DNA from 2 places in the Paenalkalicoccus suaedae genome. Region 1 is predicted to be linked to the other one. Evidence: riboswitches for the same ligand, from Rfam matches in the RefSeq annotation. Region 1 holds a riboswitch; the other holds the start of a gene.
The links. A riboswitch is a leader RNA that binds a small molecule or an ion and turns the genes downstream of it on or off. The one in region 1 is predicted to bind cyclic di-GMP.
Positions count from the first base shown of each region.

Region 2: it holds a riboswitch for cyclic di-GMP, as region 1 does, so the genes downstream of both, sinI (DNA-binding anti-repressor SinI) here and FLK61_RS01865 (amidase) in region 1, are expected to answer to the same signal.

Region 1 is NZ_CP041372.2:290,401-296,041, forward strand. Features, by position in the region: gene FLK61_RS01850 (hypothetical protein) at 1-200, shown strand, start outside; gene FLK61_RS01855 (glycosyltransferase family 2 protein) at 203-1,438, shown strand; gene FLK61_RS01860 (hypothetical protein) at 1,435-2,397, shown strand; cyclic di-GMP riboswitch class I at 2,472-2,558, shown strand; gene FLK61_RS01865 (amidase) at 2,610-3,479, shown strand; gene FLK61_RS01870 (NADH-dependent flavin oxidoreductase) at 3,825-4,946, shown strand; gene FLK61_RS01875 (DUF1801 domain-containing protein) at 5,355-5,641, shown strand, end outside.
Region 2 is NZ_CP041372.2:876,981-882,621, reverse strand. Features, by position in the region: gene FLK61_RS05000 (sulfite exporter TauE/SafE family protein) at 1-671, opposite strand, end outside; gene FLK61_RS04995 (TIGR03643 family protein) at 750-1,010, opposite strand; gene FLK61_RS04990 (squalene/phytoene synthase family protein) at 1,196-2,020, shown strand; gene FLK61_RS04985 (hypothetical protein) at 2,148-2,444, opposite strand; gene sinI (DNA-binding anti-repressor SinI) at 3,053-3,184, opposite strand; cyclic di-GMP riboswitch class I at 3,234-3,319, opposite strand; gene FLK61_RS04975 (response regulator transcription factor) at 3,513-4,211, opposite strand; gene FLK61_RS04970 (ATP-binding protein) at 4,204-5,641, opposite strand, start outside.

The sequences.
Region 1 (5,641 bases):
CAACGTCGCGTGAGGTTATTATCCTTCTTCAGCACACTACGCAAGAAGGGGCAACCGTCGTTAAAAACCGTATTGAATCAAAAATGTCCGAGGCCTTTTCTTACCGAGGCGCACCAATCAGCGTGGAGATGCGAGAAGTGGGTGATTTGGAGCAAGCGATGGATTCGATCCATCATTTACGCCGAAACGAGGTGTCATAACGATGAATATCGTCTTACTTATTATCATGTCGTTCTTTTGGATTTTATTATTTTTCTATTCTGTGCTAACGATTGCTGGCATTTATTTTCGCGTGAAGCGTAAGAATGAGAAGCCCTATGAGGGGGACTATCCTTCTGTATCGATCATGATACCAGCGCACAATGAGGGTGTTGTGATGAACGACACGCTACATGCCATGAGTCGCTTAGAGTATCCGGGGGACCTGCAAATATACTTACTCAACGATAATTCGACGGACGAAACGGGGGACATCGGACGCGCATTTGCGAGTACCTTTCAGCACATGCACTGTATTTCCGTTCCTCCAGGTAATCCAAAAGGGAAATCACGTGTATTAAACTTCGGCCTATCTTTTATTAAGTCGGAGTATTTTCTTATTTATGACGCGGATAATCAGCCGGAGCCGGATGCAGTCAGAAGACTTGTAGAAGCTTCGGAGTCAACGGAGCACGCGGTTGGTGCAGTTGGCTATGTAAAGACCCGCAACGCCGATCAAAATTTACTCACTCGCATGATTGCACTTGAGTTCCAAGTGTTCCAGCTCCTTATGCAGTGTGGTCGCTGGCAGCTGATGAAGCTCGGCTCATTAGCCGGTACGAATATGCTCCTAAAAAAGAGTGTCATCATGGAGCTTGGTGGCTATGACGTTCACGCATTAGCGGAGGACGCAGAGCTCACGATTCGCCTTACAGCCAAGGGCTACCTCCTTCCCGTTGTACCCGAATCGCGCACGTGGGAGCAGGAGCCAGAGAATCTAAAAACACTTATCAAGCAACGGACGCGCTGGCTGATTGGCAACATCTATTTGTTAGAAAAAGTGGTGGCAGACCGCAACTTTTGGAAAAGCCGTTCCTTCCATCATGCGTTGCAGCACGTAACGGTTTACTTATTGTTTGCCTTTTTACTACTCGTCTCCCACATCTTCTTTGTCCTCAGCGTGTTTGGACTCCTGACACCAGTTTATGCTGCACCGATCCTCATGTTTTGGTTTATGAGCTACTTTGTTTACACGTCTCAGTTGATGGGTGCGATCGTCGTTGATAAAAATATAACTCCCCTTAACCTAGGGGTAGCGCTAATCATGTATTTTACGTACGCACAATTATTTGTTGTTTTACTCACAAGAAGCTTTTTCATCTACGTGTATAAGCGCGTGATTAAGCGAGAGATTATCGGATGGGACAAAACCGTTCGCTTTAGGAATCGACCATCATGAGAAAATATCTACTCATTTTTCTTCTAGCTGTAGTGGTCGTTGCTTTGATCTTTGCGAGATCGGAGGAGGATATGGAGTCGTATGAGGTACTTGCGATGGTGGATGATGCATATACGGATGACGCCGGCCGGATCCGGGCATACGGGGACGATGCGGATACGACGTACTTATCAGAGACGGTGGGACTCTACTTAGAGTTTTTGGCAAGGGAAGGGGAGGAGGAGCGCTTTAGGGAGCAAGTAATGGTCTTGGAGCGAGACTTTATCCGAACTACGGCGGATGGGGCGTTTATCCTGTGGGAGCTTGGAGCTGCGAATCAGGTAAACGCGTTGATTGATGATGTCCGAATTGTCGAGGCGCTTGAAGCGGGTGCGATAGCTTTTGAAGAACCGCGGTTCCAAGAGCTTGCTGACGAGTTGCGTCAGTCGGTTCAGGGTACGATGGTTGAAGATGGAATGGTATATGACTTTTATGATTGGGAGCTTGGGCTTCGCAGTCAAACCTTTCATTTGAAGTATGGCGTATCGAGCTACACAGAGGGCTGGGGGCTTGCAGATCAGACGTCCATTTACGAGGAGGCTACTTCTACACCATTCTTTGATGAGGTATATGAGGAGGAGCGCGGCGTATATCCAGCAGGAGACGTCGTACACCTCGTGGACCAGCTATTAATTGCGATGGAGGCAGAGCGCTTGGGTGTATCGAGTGAGTTCTCTACGTGGCTTTTACAAGAATGGCGTGAAGGAATGATTTATGGGCAATATGACCGAGAAACGAGGCAGCCGGTCGTCAATCATGAGAGTGCGGCTGTGTATGGATTAGCCTCACGCTATATGAGTCAACTTGGGGAAGCAACGATTGCTCACGACATGCACATTCGGGCAGTTGAACTAGTAGAAGCAACGTCACCTGAAGATGTTCATTTCTTCGATTTGATTTTTTCTGTGAAAAGTGAATAAATGAGTCTTTTGTCATAGTTAAAATGTGTGGACGAATGAGAAATAGCAGAATATAATGAGGACAATAGCATCATGCTAGAAAAAGGCAAACCTCGCCGAAAGGGAGGGACGCAAAGCCATGAGCCTACGTGCGATTCGCATACGGTCGTCAGGTTGCCTAGGCCTCTTATTTAGAGAGCCAAAGGCTTATCTGAATAAGGGGAGAGATCATCATGAGAAAGCTAGTTATGTCCTTTTTAGCGGTGGTATGTATGGTATCTATGTTTGCAGGAAGTGTCCAAGCATCGTCAAATGAAACAACAGCAACGTGGCTATGGGATCCAGCGCTACTTGTACGTGAGGAAGCAAACGTCCTAGCGTTTATGGAGCAAAAGGGGATCAATAAAGTATACGTGCAAATTGATGCAAGCTTTGGACAGCAGGTATATAGAAGTTTTATTTCAAAAGCGGGAGCGAAGGGCATTCAAGTCTATGCGCTAGACGGTGCTCCAGCCTGGGCGACTAGAGGTGGACGCGCGCCGATGGTAGCCATGCTTGATTGGGTTAAAAAATATCAGGCTAGTGCGAAAGCGGACGAAAAGTTTGCTGGGGTTCACTTAGATGTAGAACCTTATATTCACCCACACTGGGTCAGCAAGCAGCGAGAAATCATCACAAATTATCAAAAATTATTGCTAGATGCAAAGGCGCTAGCAAAACAAATAGATCTTCCACTTGAAGCGGATATTCCGTTTTGGTTTGACGAAATTAATTATCGTACTACGTACGGTAGAGGGAACTTAGCGGAATGGGTCATTGCTAACACGGACGGCGCTACGATCATGGCTTACCGCGACACAGCAGCATTGATCTATGCATTCTCTAAGCAGGAGCTCGATTACGCGACTAAGTACGGCAAAAAGCTGAGCATAGGAGTCGAGACGATGTGGTCAGCAGAAGGTAATCAAGTGTCCTTTTCGGAGGAAGGCGAAGCATACATGCACGGTGAGCTACAAAAAGTGCGCGAGCAAGCAGTAACTTCTCCTGGCTTTGGTGGGTTTGCTATTCATCATTTTGATAGCTGGAGAAACATGAAGCAGTAAGTGTAGAGCTAGTATCGGTTAGATAGTTCATATTTCAAGATGGGGAGCGAGGGAAAAACTCGCTCCTTTTTGCGTTGCGAGATGGTTTTAGCTGGATGCGGTTTGCTTCTCACAGATTACCGACTACTTTTTTGCGGCATACTTGAACTAACTACCGTGCTGTTACTATCCCGTTCCGCGTTACTTCTGGCAATTTGCGACCTACTTCTTTCACAGCATACATCCCCCACAATTGTAAAACTTTGTACAATGTTTCACGTGAAAAAATACACATGAGCAGATTACTCGCAATAAAAATTTAATCGTACTAAACTAAAAAATAGTTCGATCAAGGAGGAGATACACATGAGAAAATTTCTAGAACCTTTCACATTAAAGAATGGCGCAACACTCAAAAATAGAATTATGCTAGCACCAATGACTAACTTTTCGTCTGACGAAAAGGGTAACTCAACACCGGAGGAAATCGAGTATTATCGCGTACGCTCACAAGGTGTCGGTACTGTTATCACGGCAGTAGCGAACGTAATTGAGGGTGGTAAAGGCTTCCCAGGCGAAATCGGTATTTTTAACGATGAACAGATTCCAAGCTTAAAGAAGCTTGCTGACACAATTAAAGCCGAAGGCGCAAAAGCGATCATCCAGATTTTCCACGCTGGACGTATGGCGCCTCCAAATCTACTCCCGGATAACCAGCCAACTAGCGCAAGTGCTGTCGCACCAGAGCGCGAAGGTGCAGTGACCCCTCGCGAGCTAACAGGCGAAGAGGTAGATGAGATTGTGCAAGCGTTCGGTGACGCAACTCGCCGCGCGATCGAAGCAGGCTTTGACGGCGTAGAAATTCACGGTGCGAACACGTACCTCATTCAGCAGTTCTTCTCTCCACACTCTAACCGTCGTACGGACAAATGGGGTGGCGATGTGAACGAACGCATGAGCTTCCCACTCGCGGTTATTGATTCTGTTAACGAAGCGGCGAAGCATGCAGACGAGGAGTTCATCGTCGGATACCGTCTGTCTCCAGAGGAGCGTGAGAATCCTGGTATCACAATGGAAGACACGCTTCAGTTTGTTAACACGCTTAAAAAGCAGGACCTAGATTACCTGCATATCTCTGTACAGGACTTCTTTGCTGGATCGATGCGCGATGAGAGCGACACTCGTTCACGCGTGCAACTTATCCAAGACGAAGTGGGTAGCGAGATCCCAGTTGTCGGCGTTGGTTCACTTCACACACCAGATGACGTCGAGAAGGCGATGGAAGGTGGCACGCCACTTATCGCTCTAGGACGCGAGCTTATCGTCGAGCCTGAGTGGATCCAAAAGGTGGAGCAAAATCGCGAGAGCGAGATTCGCGTAGACCTCTCTGTCGATGATCGAGAAACATTGGTCGTACCTCAGCCACTATGGGATGCAATTATCAACACACCTGGCTGGTTCCCAGTCCGCGAGCATGCAAACAAATAAGAAATTTTGATAGGCGCTCCGCTATTTAGCGGGGCGTTTTTTTATGTATGTAAAAGAGCAGAGTTAGCGGAATAGCGAGTCAAAGTCCATAAAACTGAAATGGGAAACATAAACTGAGGATAAGGCACATAACTAGGTACATTTCTGGCACGAAGTCCATAAAATTGAAATGCGGAACATAAATCCAGGATAAGGCACATAAATTCCAAATCCGGCACATAACTAGTTGCAGTTCTGGCACGAAGTCCATATCTCTGTAATGCGGAACATAACATCAGGATAAGGCACATAAATTCTGAATAAGGAACATAACTCCGACATACAGAACATAACCCACACACCCCTCTCAAAAAAGCAGGAAATCCTCATCTAAAAATCGAATCATGCATATAAAAAGGAGGGCTTACTATGTCATATAAGCAAAAAACACTACCTCACGACGGCGATGTCGATGCGTTCATCGAATCCGTCGATTCTAAAACGAAAAAACAGGATGCCTACCGCTTACTCGACATTTTTCAAGAAGAGACGAAGGAACCACCAGTCATGTGGGGACCATCTATGATTGGATTTGGTGAGTACCACTATAAATACGATAGTGGACATGAAGGCAAGGCCTTCCAAGTAGGGTTTAGCCCACGAAAGGCGAAGATTAGTCTCTATTTTGCAACGGGAGATCCAGAGCGCGACGAACT
Region 2 (5,641 bases), 590 kb from region 1:
GCTTGTGGGATGCGTTTTAATGCTAGAATGCCAATAATGGAGCCTAAGAGTACCGCTGGGATAAGCCACACTGACATGGTGAGTGCCTGAGTTGAAAAGAGCCCTAGGTAAGCAAATAGTGGGAGTTTAATCACGTTAACCGTGAGGAAAAACCACGCACCAGTACCGATGAATTGCTCTTTTTTGAGCCCGGCTGCGAGTAAAAAGATGGCCATGACTGGTCCTGCTGCATTGCCTGTGATAGTCGAAAACCCAGCAAGTGTACCCAGTCCAGCTGTAAGTAAAATGGAGGCTTTGGGCTCTTTATTTGTGCGTTGATTATAGAGCTGTAAAGTCACCATTAATAAGATAATACATCCAAGTACGATCTCTAAAGGGCGATTTAAGTCAATTAAAAACAAGAAGAGGAAGCCGAGCATTAGTCCTCCGCTGACCCACGGAATGAGTCTTAGAAGCGTTCCCCAATTAACGCTACTTCTGTAATAAGTAACTGCCACTATATCAGCTAAAATAAGCATAGGTAAAACCAAAGCGATTGATTCCCGTGCGGGGAAAACTGTCGCCATGATCGCCGTGACGAGTATTCCTAATGTTGGTAATGCTGTTTTTGATATTCCGATTAAGATCGCGCACATTACCACGATCATAAACAAGCCTAATTCTAAATCCATTGCCGTTATCACCTATCTCTATTTTGATTGTTATATAGTAGCATAGGTTCTAGACAAATAGATTCTATTTACACAATCTTAATACGAGAGCGGCTTTTGATTTGGTGATCGAAACCGTGCTTCTTCTTTAGGAAACTTGGATAGATGCTTTGTTTGTCGGTTGTTCATTCGTTTTCTCCACATGTTAAAGGAGGATGCCTTCATTTCTTTCCTCATTAATTTAATAACATCCTTCTCTTTGAGTCCGTATTGAATCTCAATTGCTTCAAACGGAGTACGGTCCTCCCATGCCATTTCGACAATACGATCAATCTCTTCTGCTGTAAGTTTAGTTGCCATAAAACTCACCCTCTCATGATGGTAGCTTTATACTATCATGAGCAAAACTTTGACATCTAATTTTCTGCTCGAAAAAAACTGAAAAAATGAAGGGACTATACTGTTTTATATGCCTAATTTTTGCTACTCTATAAGGTAGAGATATATTCACCTACTAGGAACGACAATCGGGGAGGAGATTTCGTGTGAGTAACGAGAAGAAAATTCAAAAAGAAGCGATGAGTATGTTAAAGGACACGAGCAGAACCTTTTACATACCAATCACCCTTCTTCAGCCTACATTAAAGAAGACGGTGGCATCTGCCTATTTGTGCATGCGCGCAATTGATGAGATCGAAGACAGTGAGGTACTGCTACCACAAACAAAAAACTATCTTCTCCGAGCTACGAGCTCCCTTTTAAACGAAGAGCAATTTGATGCTACGGCTTATCAAGAGCTAGTAGCACCTCATAAGGACGTACTTCCTGAGGTAACACTTCGATTAAATGACTGGCTATCAACTTGCCCGGACGGAATCATCCACAAAGTCAAAGAGTTTACAAGCACGATGGCGACTGGAATGGCTGATTGGGCAGAGAAGGAATGGGTCATTCGAACAAAGGAAGACTTAGACGATTATACGTATTACGTGGCAGGTCTTGTTGGCGTTATGCTATCAGATATTTGGGAATGGCACGACGGGACTAAGACAGATCGTGATCTTGCAATTGCTTACGGACGCGGTCTTCAAACAGTTAATATTCTACGTAACGTTGAAGAAGATAAAGAACGTGGTGTTTCTTTCATCCCAGATGGCTGGACTATCAGCCAAACGTTTGATTATGCAGAAGCAAATCTTGCTCTAGGTGACGAATATATGAAGGATATTTCGACTAAAAATATCCTCTTGTTCTGTCGCATTCCTCTAGCTTTGGCTAAAAAAACACTGAAGGCGCTTCGAAGTGGACGTGAAAAAATGTCCCGTGCAGAGGTAGAGCAAACGGTAGAAGAAATTAAGGTGGACAGGTAATACGAGTAAAGGCATGACGCAATTGCGTCATGCCTTTTGTGATGCTACACGTATAAGCTTGTATGTAGTCACCCTTTGCTTATGAATGCTTAGGGTAACGAGATTCTACTTATATTGCTCCGTCGACTCAAAGTGCCCAAATGGACAAGGCTAGAGCGGAAATAGCCGAAGCTGCTACAAGTGATTTAACCATCCATGCAGGCGGCTCGTGGTTACGTACATTTAGTAGTAGACCGATGGCAAAAGCAGAAGCAAACACAATTGCCCCAGCTCCAAGGACTCGCTCTATCGTCATAATCGTTCCAGTCAAAAGAGTCGAGGCAACATAAGACATGTTGAATATGATAACCATCTTACCCGCGAAAATAGATGTTTGTAGCACAGCAGAGTGGCTCGACTGCGTTTCGCGCATAGTTGACATCATTCCTCACCTCTTCCTTTAAATATATATCTGTATTTTATCAGGGATTTTGCTAGTAAAAAGTCGTTGCGTCATTTCTCTACGTTCTTTTATTGTTTGCGATAGTTTCATACAATATGTATTTCTTTTTACCTATTAATGCATCTTAAAATGAGAGTGATTTACGTGACTGTTGCTCTTTATGTTGATGATCGCACATCACACACATGTAGCGCTGACTAAAAATAGAATAAACTGAAGAGCTTCGAGCAAAGCTTCTAGTGCGATACGGTATCGGCTTTTTTTATAGCGACTTCTTTTTTGGACGAAGTAGTGAGGGGCTTGACTATACGGGGGATTATACATTTAAATCAGTCGGTTATATTTGATTCTTGTTCGTTCATTCCACCCACATGTAAAAGTCTCTACATCCCTTCGGCGGCATCGCGCCTATCTACATTGCAACAAGCTATCCATAGATATAAAGGTTATAGACTTCCCAAAACAACAAAAAAGCTAACACCCAATAAGAAGAGTGTCAGCTTGATTCAAATTCAATATAAAGAACATACAGATACGCCATCTTATTCACACGCTTGTTACACCACTAGTTCATCGTGTGAATAGGTTAACTAAGAGATGTATTCTTGCTCTAGTTGTATATGTTGTGATAAAGCTTGATTTAGTAAAAAGTCTCTTACCTGTTCGGGTGGTATTCCTAATTCCCGCGCCTCACTCAATAACCTCTCCCATTCCTGCTTCATTACCATCCAATTTTCCACTGCTCCCTAGGCCTCCCCGTGTCCGCTTCCCTTAGGCAACCCGGCTATCATAGAGTCATTCTCCTTAGACCCGTGGCTTTGCGTCTCTATATTTCTATAGATTTGCTATTTTCTAGTAGAGTGGTTTTCAATTTTTTGTTTCACACAACATAACAACTTACACAAGATCCTCCTCTCTATGCTTCCATTTCAATATTTTGATAACTCCAACAACTTCATATTAATACTGTATCCTATAAAGGTTAAAATGAAGTTAAAAAGAGGTAAATAATTAAAAATTATGGATAAACATCAAAAGCCATCCTTTTCACTATTGTGCATGAACAAATTTATATCCGAACCCTCGCAATGTTTTAATATAAGAAGGGTTGGCAGGATCGTCTTCAATCTTTTTTCGCAAATTTCTAATGTGTACAGAAACTGTCTTAATATCTCCATAAAGACCCACATCCCATATTTGCTGATAAATTTGTTCAGCACTAAAGACTTGATTAGGATGCTTCATTAAAAATAATAGTAGCTGTAATTCTTTTGCATAAAGGGAAATGGATTTGCCCTTAACCTGTACATCAAAACTTGCAAGGTCTACTCTAATATCTCGAATTTGCAGATGATGAGTAGTCTCCTCTTTTTCAACAGTTCTTAATGAGTGCCTTCTTAAAATGGCTTGTATTCGAGCTTCAAGCTCCGCCATATCAAATGGCTTTGTTAAGTAGTCGTCCCCACCAGCATGCAATCCCCTAATCTTATCCGTTGATGAACGCTTGCAACTTAAAAATATAATTGGTACATCTAACTCTTCTCTTATCTTTTCACACACCTCATAGCCCTCCATGCCTGGTAGAAGGACGTCGAGTAACACTAAACACGGCTTTGATTCCTTCACTTTATTTAAAGCAACTAACCCATCCTCCGCGAGATCAACTTCATATCCTTTTTTCGCCAAGTAAAAAGCCGTTAAATCTCGAATGTCTTTGTCATCCTCCACAATCAAAATCTTATTACCCATACGTACCCTCCTCACTAATAGGCTGTGCTAATGTCGAAATATACAATGGTAAACGTATATAAAAGACTGTTCCAACACCTAACTCACTTTCTACCCAAATGCTGCCCTTGTGATAATCAACAATCTGTTTTGTAATAGCGAGCCCTAACCCAGTTCCGCCACTACTATTAACAGAGGATGATTTAAAAAATCTTTCAAAAATATACGGCAGTTTATCTGCCTCTATTCCCGCTCCATTATCACGGATTTCTAAGATTAATTCCCCATTAAATCCAAGCTCCTCTCCTGATTCGTTTACTGTGATAGAAAATGTAAGTAAGCCTCTCTCATCTGTATGCTTGATCGCATTTGAGACTAAATTTACAATCACTTGATTCATACGTTCCATATCAATACTTAATTCAGCTTCTTTTGCAGGTATATCTCCCTTATTCCCTAAAAAATAAAAGTCGCAGGAAGTGTGTTCTGTCTCACCCTCAATGACAAGTTGAATACTCTCAATCCACTCTTCGACGTTAACTAATTCAATATCCATACTCATACGACCTGATTCAAATTTTACAAGGTCAAATAAGTCATAAATAAGACGATCTAATAATTTAATTTTTTGTTGCACAAGCTCTAAGTAATGATGGTCGTTGTAATCAATAATTCCCTCTCTCACCATTTGCAAGTACCCTTGTAAGAAAGTAATCGGTGTACCAAGCTCATGGGAGATATTAGACAGTAATTGCATACGTGATGATTCAATCTCCATTAATTCTTTATTTTTCTTTCGGAGCTGCTGATTTATTTCTTGAATTTCCACGGTTCGCTCAAACACTTTCTCTTCTAATCGATCGTTTACTTCTGTTAGCTCATTTGCTTTAATAGTTAACTCTTTTACAGACTCTTTAAGCGATAAATGTGTCGCTGTCCGAGCGAGAAGTTCACGTCGGTCGAAAGGCTTTACAATGTAATCGTTAGCGCCTATCTCAAAGGCATCAATTCGATCCTCTGAGTGGTTTTTTGCTGTCAGTAAAATTATCGGCAATTCCGTAATAGAATACGATTTGCGAATTTCATGACATACTCTAAGCCCAGACAGCTTCGGCATCATGACATCTAATATGACAAGATCAATGTCCTTTCTTTCATGTAGTACTTCAAGCACTTCTATCCCATTATTAACAGCTATCACCTCATACCCTTCCAAGGTTAAATAATTTCTCAACACTTGAATGTTTATCGGCTCATCATCTGCTATCAAAATCTTTCTACCCCTATCGCTCTTCCTTCCCTCGTCTTGCATAAGAAAATAGTCAGATACGATTGGTAATTCCTTTTTACTTACTGGCACAGCTTGACTTACTTGGGATTGAGTTTTGTAAACTGGTAAGGCAAATGTGAATGTCGTGCCTACTTCAAGAGTAGATTCGACCTCTAACTTT